2 regions of the Paenibacillus sp. G2S3 genome follow, and region 2 is predicted to be linked to the other one. Evidence: riboswitches for the same ligand, from Rfam matches in the RefSeq annotation. Region 2 holds a riboswitch; the other holds the start of a gene.
The links. Region 2 has a riboswitch for S-adenosylmethionine ahead of QNH28_RS24810 (methionine ABC transporter ATP-binding protein). Riboswitches for the same ligand answer to the same signal wherever they lie in the genome.

Region 1 (4,215 bases), 2.9 Mb from region 2:
GCATCTTTTAATTTGAAAGAAAAAATACCGGTATTGCCTGAAGATTGGCGATTCTGGATTTCATGTCCTGGATGATCCGGCAATCCTGGATGGAACACTTCCGCAATCGCTGGATGCTCTAGCAAGTAGTGGGCAATCGCTAGTGCATTGCTTTCGTGACGCTCCATACGCAGAGCCAACGTCTTCAAGCCTCTCATCAACTGATAACTGTCCGTTGGTCCGAGTACAGCGCCAATAGAGTTATGTAGAATAGCTATTTCGGCTGATAATTCTACACCCTTGGATACAATTAGACCTGCAAGTACATCATTATGACCACCCAAATATTTAGTTGCACTATGAACTACAATATCCGCACCTAATTCTATAGGACGTTGAAAGAATGGGGTCAGCAGCGTATTATCTACAATGCTAAGCAGCCCATGGTGACGAGCCCAGGTGCACACAGCTTCAATATCCGTGATCATCATAAGTGGATTCGTTGGCGTTTCAATAAATACAGCTTTCGTATTTGGACGACGCGTAGCTTCCAGTGCATCCAAATCATTCGTGTCTACATAAGAAGCAGTGATTCCAAACTTGGACATAATTCGTTCCAACAAACGATAGGTACCGCCATATAGATCCAGTGAAACGATCAGATGGTCACCTTGAGAGAACAAGGTAAGAACCGTTTGTATAGCTGCCATTCCTGAGCTACAAGCAAATCCTGCATCTCCAGATTCCAGTTCCGCAGCTGCATTCTCAAGCACTGAACGGGTTGGACTCTTGGTGCGGCTATAATCAAACCCTGTGCTCTGACCGAGTTTTGGATGACGAAATGCCGTTGCATTATAAATTGGAAAATTAATTGCTCCTGTGGCTGGATCTTCTTGAGAACCTATTTGAGCCAGTCTACTTTCAATCCTAAGTTTGTCATCCATGATTAATGCCTCCTAATTTATATTGTAGCGCTGTTATTAATAAACAATGGGGTCGATATCATAAGGCGTTTCTTGATATACATAGTAATTGAGCCAGTTAGAGAATAATAAATTGGCATGCGCCCGCCACACTGCTGGAGGTGTACGGTCTGGATCGTCTTTAGGGAAGTAATGTTTAGGCAAAGCCATTTCCATCCCTCTGGACACATCACGATCATATTCCCATTTCAAGGATAAAGGATCGTATTCGGAATGTCCGGTCACAAATATTTGTTTACCGTCGTTTGTAGCCACTAGATACATACCAGCTTCTTCGGATTCCGCCAGAATCTGCAGATCTGGATTATTCTCAATATCTTCACGGGAGACATCGGTATGACGGGAGTGCGGTACATGGAACACCTCGTCAAAGCCGCGCAACAATTTAATGTTATTTTGATTAATCGTATGAGCGAAGACACCAAAGCATTTCTCAGGCAATGCCACTTTACGAACACCAAAATGATGATATAAGCCTGCCTGAGCCGCCCAACAAATATGCATGGTTGAAGTCACATTGTCCTTGCTCCATTCAAAAATATCTTTCAGCTCTTCCCAATACGATACATCCTCGAATTCCATTTGCTCTACAGGAGCACCTGTAACGATTAGGCCATCCAAACGGCGGTGGCTGATCTCGTCAAAGGTTTTGTAAAAGCTCTTCAAATGTTCAGCAGAAGTATTCTTGGAAATATGGGAACGCGGATGCAATAACGTAACATCCACTTGTAGTGGCGAATTTCCAATTAAACGCAGCAATTGAGTCTCTGTCGTCTCTTTAGTCGGCATGAGGTTCAGAATAGCAATCCGTAGTGGACGGATATCCTGATGGAAAGCCTGACTTTCGTCCATCACAAAAATATTTTCTCCGGATAGTACTTCTTTCGCCGGTAAACTGTCGGGAATTTTAATTGGCATTGTCTTTCCACTCCTTAGCTGAATTTAGTTGTTTTGCCGCACTGCGGCTTGCTGAACAATAAAAAGACCTTCCTCAGAAATCGAGAAAGGTCATATCTACAGTCATATGCGCCTCTCTCATCTGCCAGAATGATTCTGAAGACGATTTGGCGTCAACAGAAATTCCGCAAGAATTAGCACCGTGCGTTTACACGCCGGTTGCCGGGTTTCATAGGGCTAGTCCCTCCACCTGCTCTTGATAAGATTTAGCTGTATTCAATTAAATTACTTTAAAATTCACTTTAAATCATGAACCTCCTTTTCGTCAAGTCCATACAATGCTGAAGAAGCCTCAAAATCACAATAAATTTGCTTGAAAGAGGCATACTCCGTTGTTATACTAGACAAGTATTTCATACCTGAACGAAAAGAAGAGGTGAGAAGAAGAATGGAAGGCGACCCGAGCTCGCAATTATGTGTACAGAACGAACAACCACACAGGATAATCATCAGCTTGCCGGCGGCGGGAGCAGTTCTTCTTCATGCCCTCGAAACGTCATTTGGCCTTATGTATTGATTGTAACCCCGGCCAAGCTGATTTTTTTCTCTGTGCTTAATTAGCAGTCCCTGGTGAAGACCTGGGGACAGGAGGAGTGAAATCAGATGAAAATCCGGCTGGTAAATGCAGGGGTTTTTACACCTATTGATGAAATTGATGAAACACTAACACCCCCAACGGAAGGGTTCTATTGGATTGACGCCGATGTAGAGGATTTGGAGCTGCTTCAGCCCTTGTTCAACCTACATGATCTTGCTGTTGAGGATTGCCTTAGTGAAGAGGATCAACGTCCAAAGATCGAAATATACGAAAGTCACTACTTTATAGTTGTAAATAGCATCCGTTTTGATGATGAAGAAATTTTCCTGCGGGCGCTCAATGTATTCCTTGGAAGACATTACATCATCACAGTAACGAAACAAAAGATCAATGAACTTCGAATCCTGAAGCCTATGCTCTGGGAGCAAGAGGTAAGTGAACCGGATATGTTCCTTTACTTACTTATTGACCTTGTCGTGGATAACTATTTCTCCGTCGGCGACCGGATCGAAGCTCGGATTGAGAAGCTGGAAGAAGATATCCTCATGCACACCAAGAAATCACATCTCAGCGAAATTATCGGTCTGCGAAGTGAAATTCTATGGTTGAAGAAAATGCTGGGGCCACAAAAAGAAGTGATCAATACCCTAAATAAAAAAGACCTCCGTCTGATTGATGATCAGCTGCAGAAATATTTTAGCGACATTTATGAAAATGCGGTTAAAATATCTGAAACCTTTGAGACGTACCGCGATCTCATGGGCAACTTACGAGAGGCCTACCAATCCAGTATCGCCAACCGCGCGAATGAAATTATGAGAGTGTTTACTGCAATCACAACGATATTCATGCCTCTGACCGTAATTACCGGTATCTACGGTATGAACTTCGATCATATGCCTGAGCTTCATACGAAATACGGCTATTATGGCGTTATAGGCGTTATGTTGACGTTAGGCTGTGGGATGCTATATGTATTCCGCAAGAAGGAATGGCTATGAAACGAATCGGACGAATAAGCAAGACGAAGGCCCTGTAACCGTAAGGTATAAGGTAGCCTTCGTCTTTTTGATATGCGGAAATTTAAAAACTAGTCGCCATACCCACTTTATGCGTTTGCTCTCGACGGAAACGGATGCGGATCAATCGCAGACGCTCATAATACACATCCAATCCCTCAGCAGTCGAAAATTCCTCACCATACACCTTATGTAGCACCGGTTTTAGGAAGAGATCCCCGAGCTCCACATAGGCATTCCATACCGCTTCCTGCTCATTCTGCGGCATATTGCTTAGCTCTACATTAATCAGCTTCTCCACGGAATAGCCTTCTCTTTCTAGTTCCTCTACTGCTTCAATCAGTTCACGCCGGTTTACTCCACTATTCACCTTAAGCTGTTCCAAACCTAGTCCATTCTCGATCCCCTGTAGCATTATCCGCCGTAAGCGCAGTCTTTCTAGTTGCTTCTTATATTTGACCTCTTTCTGTTTATAAAGCCAAGATACAAAAGATTCCTCTTCGATTACCTCATGTACCCAATTCAGAGGAAAGGAATGTTCCCTTGCCACCGCAGAAGTTATAGCTAGCCAATCAGGCCCAAACTGTGCTGCCTTGCCTTCTCCTACACCTGGAATTTGCAGCAGCTCCTCTGACGTATGCGGTAGAAATGTGCTTAACAAGCGCAACACGCGATTGCTGGCGAGTATATAAGGGGCCTTCCGTTCACTCGAAGCTTTTCCACGCCGCCAAGCACATAA
Region 2 (4,215 bases):
ATAGGTTTGACTTCTGCATAACATTTTGCTTCACTTAAAGAATAGAAATTTGACAGATATGGAAGAAAGGACTGAACAAGCTATGGACAAAATTAGTTCTCCCGCTGAATTTCAGGTAGCCATTCAATCTCCTCGGTTAACAGTAGCCATATTCAAGGCGGACTGGTGCTCGGACTGTAAATTTATCGATCCTTTTATCCCTGAGGTAGAGCAAGCCTATGCTGATCGTCTAACGCTGGTTGAGGTTGACGTTGATGCCGTGGGTGATGTTAGTCAGGAACAAAATATTATGGGTATTCCAAGCTTTGTCGCGTATTCCGATGGACGTGAATTGGTCAGATTCGTTAATAAATTACGTAAATCCCGCGAGGAAATTGAGAATTTCCTGGATAAAGCGGTTCAAGTGCATCAAAGCCTTCAACAGTAATTCCGGAAAACCACCGCTTTCGCCTGTTCGAGCAAAAGCGGTGGTTTTTTAAAATGCTTCTTCATTACTAAAAACTGCGGGTGATATTTTTTGACGACAAATCAGTTGAAATGGCTTAGTTATCTTACTTGCCTTATCATGTTCCTCGCTGTATTAGGGGGAGCGGTTGTAACGAAGACTGGATCGGGATTGGAATGTGGAAATGAATGGCCGCTCTGTCATGGGAAATTAATTCCGGCCTATACTGTAGGTTCGATGATTGAGTACACCCATCGCTTGTTTAGCGGATTGGCAGGGTTAATGTCACTTGCCTCGATGATTGCTTTTTGGCGTTATGCTCGAAATCGGCGGGACTTGCTAGCATATGCATTTATGACTTTGCTGTTTGTAATTGTTCAAGGTGGTATGGGAGCGCTTGCAGTAATTAAATCTCAATCTGCTGCTGTAATGGCTCTGCATATGGGCTTTTCCTTGATCGCTTTTTCAAGTTCTCTAATGCTTGCTCTCGGAACGAAAAGGCGGCATGAAGCAGGTGAGTACGATCATAACGTGGATATTCAGAAGAAGCCCGTCAGCAAGGCTTTCCGCAATTTGACCTGCTTTACGGCCTTTTATTCCTATGTTGTCGTTTATATTGGTGCTTTTGTTAGTCATACGGATTCACGCGGTGGATGTTCTGGCTGGCCGCTCTGTAACGGCGAATGGGTTCCCGAACTGTCTGGGGGAGTAGGTATTGTTTTTACGCACCGGATTGCGGCTTTGATCTTATTCATTCTTACAGCGGTGCTTGGACATCTAGCTTTTTGGAAACATAAGGATTACCCAGAGCTAAGAGCTCTTGGCGTAGCTGCTGTTCTGCTGTGCTTGATGCAGGTGTTTAGTGGAGCTGCTGTCGTTTACACGCTAGATAATGAAAGATTGTACATATTTGCTGCTCTGGCTCATATTTTGTTGATCGCTAGTTTGTTTGGTGTCTTATGTTATATGAGTGTAAGAGTCTGGCAGCTGAATCGCGCGAGAAATGTCGTTTTTGAAAATAATCCAACGAATCCTGTGGCACCGTTGTAACCCTTGGTAGAAAGTTCCCACCGTGGATAGAGTGGCTTTACCTGCGGAATAATAAAGTGGAAATCGGTATATCGTGGTGCTGGACAAAACTTTAGGAGGACTGGGATATGCTGCGGGTTATACTTGGAGAGCCGCCTCGAAAGAATAGTGGTGTGTTGGCTGATGCGATGGAGAATATGGCCACTTTTGCAGCCTTGCTGCGCAAAGAAATGAGTGCCCATGAGGATAGTGACCATGAATACCGAAAGCTGGAGATTTGGACACGTGGACTGATCTCCTCATTGGATGAATTGGAGCAAAGCTGGTTCGCGGCCGCTTTTTACCGGAAATCGGTAATTGCTGGTTATATGGACGATATGTCGCCAGTGGAGCAAGGTGATTATGCGCGTTATGTTTATTTTTATAAAGATGGATTTATTCGTGTGTTCTCTCTTCTGGACAAGCTTGGAACGGTACTGAATCATTTTTATGACCTCAAAACCTCCAAATTAAAAACGCACTTTTCTTATTTTACAGTGCTTCGTCAACTTCAATTATTGAATGTGCATCCTGCATTAGCGGATCAACTGGAACAGATCAAGAATTCCTATCGAGATCCACTGGAGAATCTACGCAAACGCAGGAATGCTGAAATTCATTATATGAATTCCGAGATGCAGGATGATTTATGGCAGCGACATCAAGGCCTGCATGACAAGATTCAGCTTGAGGATCTAGATAGCCATCTTGAGGATTTAAAGCAATCCCTCGAAATGAACTGTAAAACATTAATCGCAGCATTTAGCTACAGCAATGAACAGCTGCGTAAGGAAATTAGCAAGGCAAAGAGCATACAATCCTAAGCGTTCAAGATATTTCCTTTTGACAAAAAACAAGAAACTTACTATACTTATGCTTGCATTAAAGTCTGTATGAATTCAAACATAAATTTCATACTTTATATCTTATCGAGAGTGGCGGAGGGATAGGCCCGATGAAGCCCGGCAACCGATTTGTAAACAGCGCGATTAGCGTTATGTACAAATGTCATGGTGCTAATTCCTACAATGACGCAAGGTTTGTGGTCGTTGGCAGATGAGAAGGCATTGTCTAAATAAACACACAGAGCCTCTTGCGATCTGCATCGATCGTCGGAGGTTTTTTTGTATGGAATAAGTGAAATATAAAGGGGGCGACGAGCGTTGATTAATCTAAAAGGAATTACTAAGGTATATGGAAAAGGCAGCCATGCAGCCACAGCACTTTCCGGATTGAATCTGTCTATCGAAAAAGGTGAAATATTCGGAGTCATCGGCCATTCTGGAGCGGGAAAAAGCACATTGATCCGTTGCATTAATCTGTTGGAGCGTCCTACCGAAGGGGAAGTATGGGTAGATGGCATTGAACTAACCAAGCTTACCCAAGGCCAGCTGCAGGAGCAGCGGCGCAAAATTGGGATGATTTTTCAACATTTCAATCTGCTATCTTCTGCGACTGTATATGATAATATTGCTTTTCCTCTGCGACTCACAGGTACCTCGAGAGCAGATATTGATACAAAAGTGAAAGACCTGCTTGCTCTAGTTGGGCTTGAAGAACACCAGGATAAGTATCCCTCTCAATTATCAGGAGGACAAAAGCAACGGGTCGGCATCGCACGGGCACTTGCCAGCGACCCTGATGTCCTGCTATGTGACGAGGCAACCTCTGCGCTTGACCCACAAACGACAGACTCTATTCTTAAGCTATTGCTCGATATTAATAAACGGTTCCATCTGACCATTGTGCTGATTACTCACGAAATGCACGTGATTCAGAGCATTTGCGACCGTGTTGCAGTCATTCATGGTGGTGGTATCGTTGAGCAAGGTAAAGTTACGGAGGTATTCCTGAAGCCACAGCATGAGGTTACTCGCGATTTCATTCGCAGTGAATCACAGAATGAGGGCCCCCTTCGTACGGCGCTTGACGCTGCTGCTGGGGACAACTCTCAGGCCGTCAAAATTACTTTTTTCGGAGAGAAGACCTATGGCTCTGCACTCTCCAATGTAGTACGTGAAACGGGTGTTAGCTTTGCCATTTTGCATGGCACCATTTCAACGATTAAAGACGTACCTTATGGACAAATGATTGTTCGGTTCGAAGGTCCATCTGAAGCGATCGCTGTGACGATAGCCGAGCTAACCGCTCAAGGTCTTGAAGTGGAGGTGATTTCGTAATGAATTTTGCAGATTTAAACTGGCAAGAAATGATGGATGCTACTGTTGCTACTTTGCAAATGTTAATATTCTCTGGATTGTTCACAATTATTCTTGGTTTACCACTCGGAATTCTATTGTATTTATGGGGAAGATCGAATAGTATAGTAATCAGAGTAACTTACTCGGTCTTATCATTCCTTGTAAACATCCTGCGTTCCGTACCTTTTATCATTCTGATGGTGGCTTTAATTCCTTTTAGTAAAGCTATTGTTGGAACCTCCATCGGAGTACTCGGTACGATTCCACCGCTTGTGATTGGTGCAGCTCCATTCTTTGCTCGCTTGGTGGAGACGGCGTTAAGAGAAGTGGATCGCGGAGTAATCGAAGCGGCGCAAGGGATGGGAGCTTCCACGAATCAGATCGTTATGCGTGTTCTTTTGCCAGAGGCTCGTCCAGGTCTGCTTGCTGGGGTTACGATCACACTAGTTACACTGGTCTCCTATACGGCAATGTCCGGGATGGTAGGCGGCGGGGGGCTAG

Region 1: linked by a shared signal. The riboswitch ahead of metA (homoserine O-acetyltransferase MetA) and the one ahead of QNH28_RS24810 (methionine ABC transporter ATP-binding protein) in region 2 are both predicted to bind S-adenosylmethionine.

What each region holds. Positions count from the first base shown of each region.
Region 1 covers NZ_CP126095.1:1,870,282-1,874,496, reverse strand. The annotation lists gene QNH28_RS08180 (aminotransferase class I/II-fold pyridoxal phosphate-dependent enzyme) at 1-923, opposite strand, end outside; gene metA (homoserine O-acetyltransferase MetA) at 960-1,880, opposite strand; SAM riboswitch class I at 1,995-2,125, opposite strand; gene QNH28_RS08170 (hypothetical protein) at 2,334-2,480, shown strand; gene corA (magnesium/cobalt transporter CorA) at 2,523-3,458, shown strand; gene QNH28_RS08160 (HRDC domain-containing protein) at 3,541-4,215, opposite strand, start outside.
Region 2 covers NZ_CP126095.1:5,638,163-5,642,377, reverse strand. The annotation lists gene QNH28_RS24830 (putative polysaccharide biosynthesis protein) at 1-4, shown strand, start outside; gene QNH28_RS24825 (thioredoxin family protein) at 83-427, shown strand; gene QNH28_RS24820 (COX15/CtaA family protein) at 518-1,495, shown strand; gene QNH28_RS24815 (Cthe_2314 family HEPN domain-containing protein) at 1,603-2,337, shown strand; SAM riboswitch class I at 2,437-2,576, shown strand; gene QNH28_RS24810 (methionine ABC transporter ATP-binding protein) at 2,677-3,693, shown strand; gene QNH28_RS24805 (methionine ABC transporter permease) at 3,693-4,215, shown strand, end outside.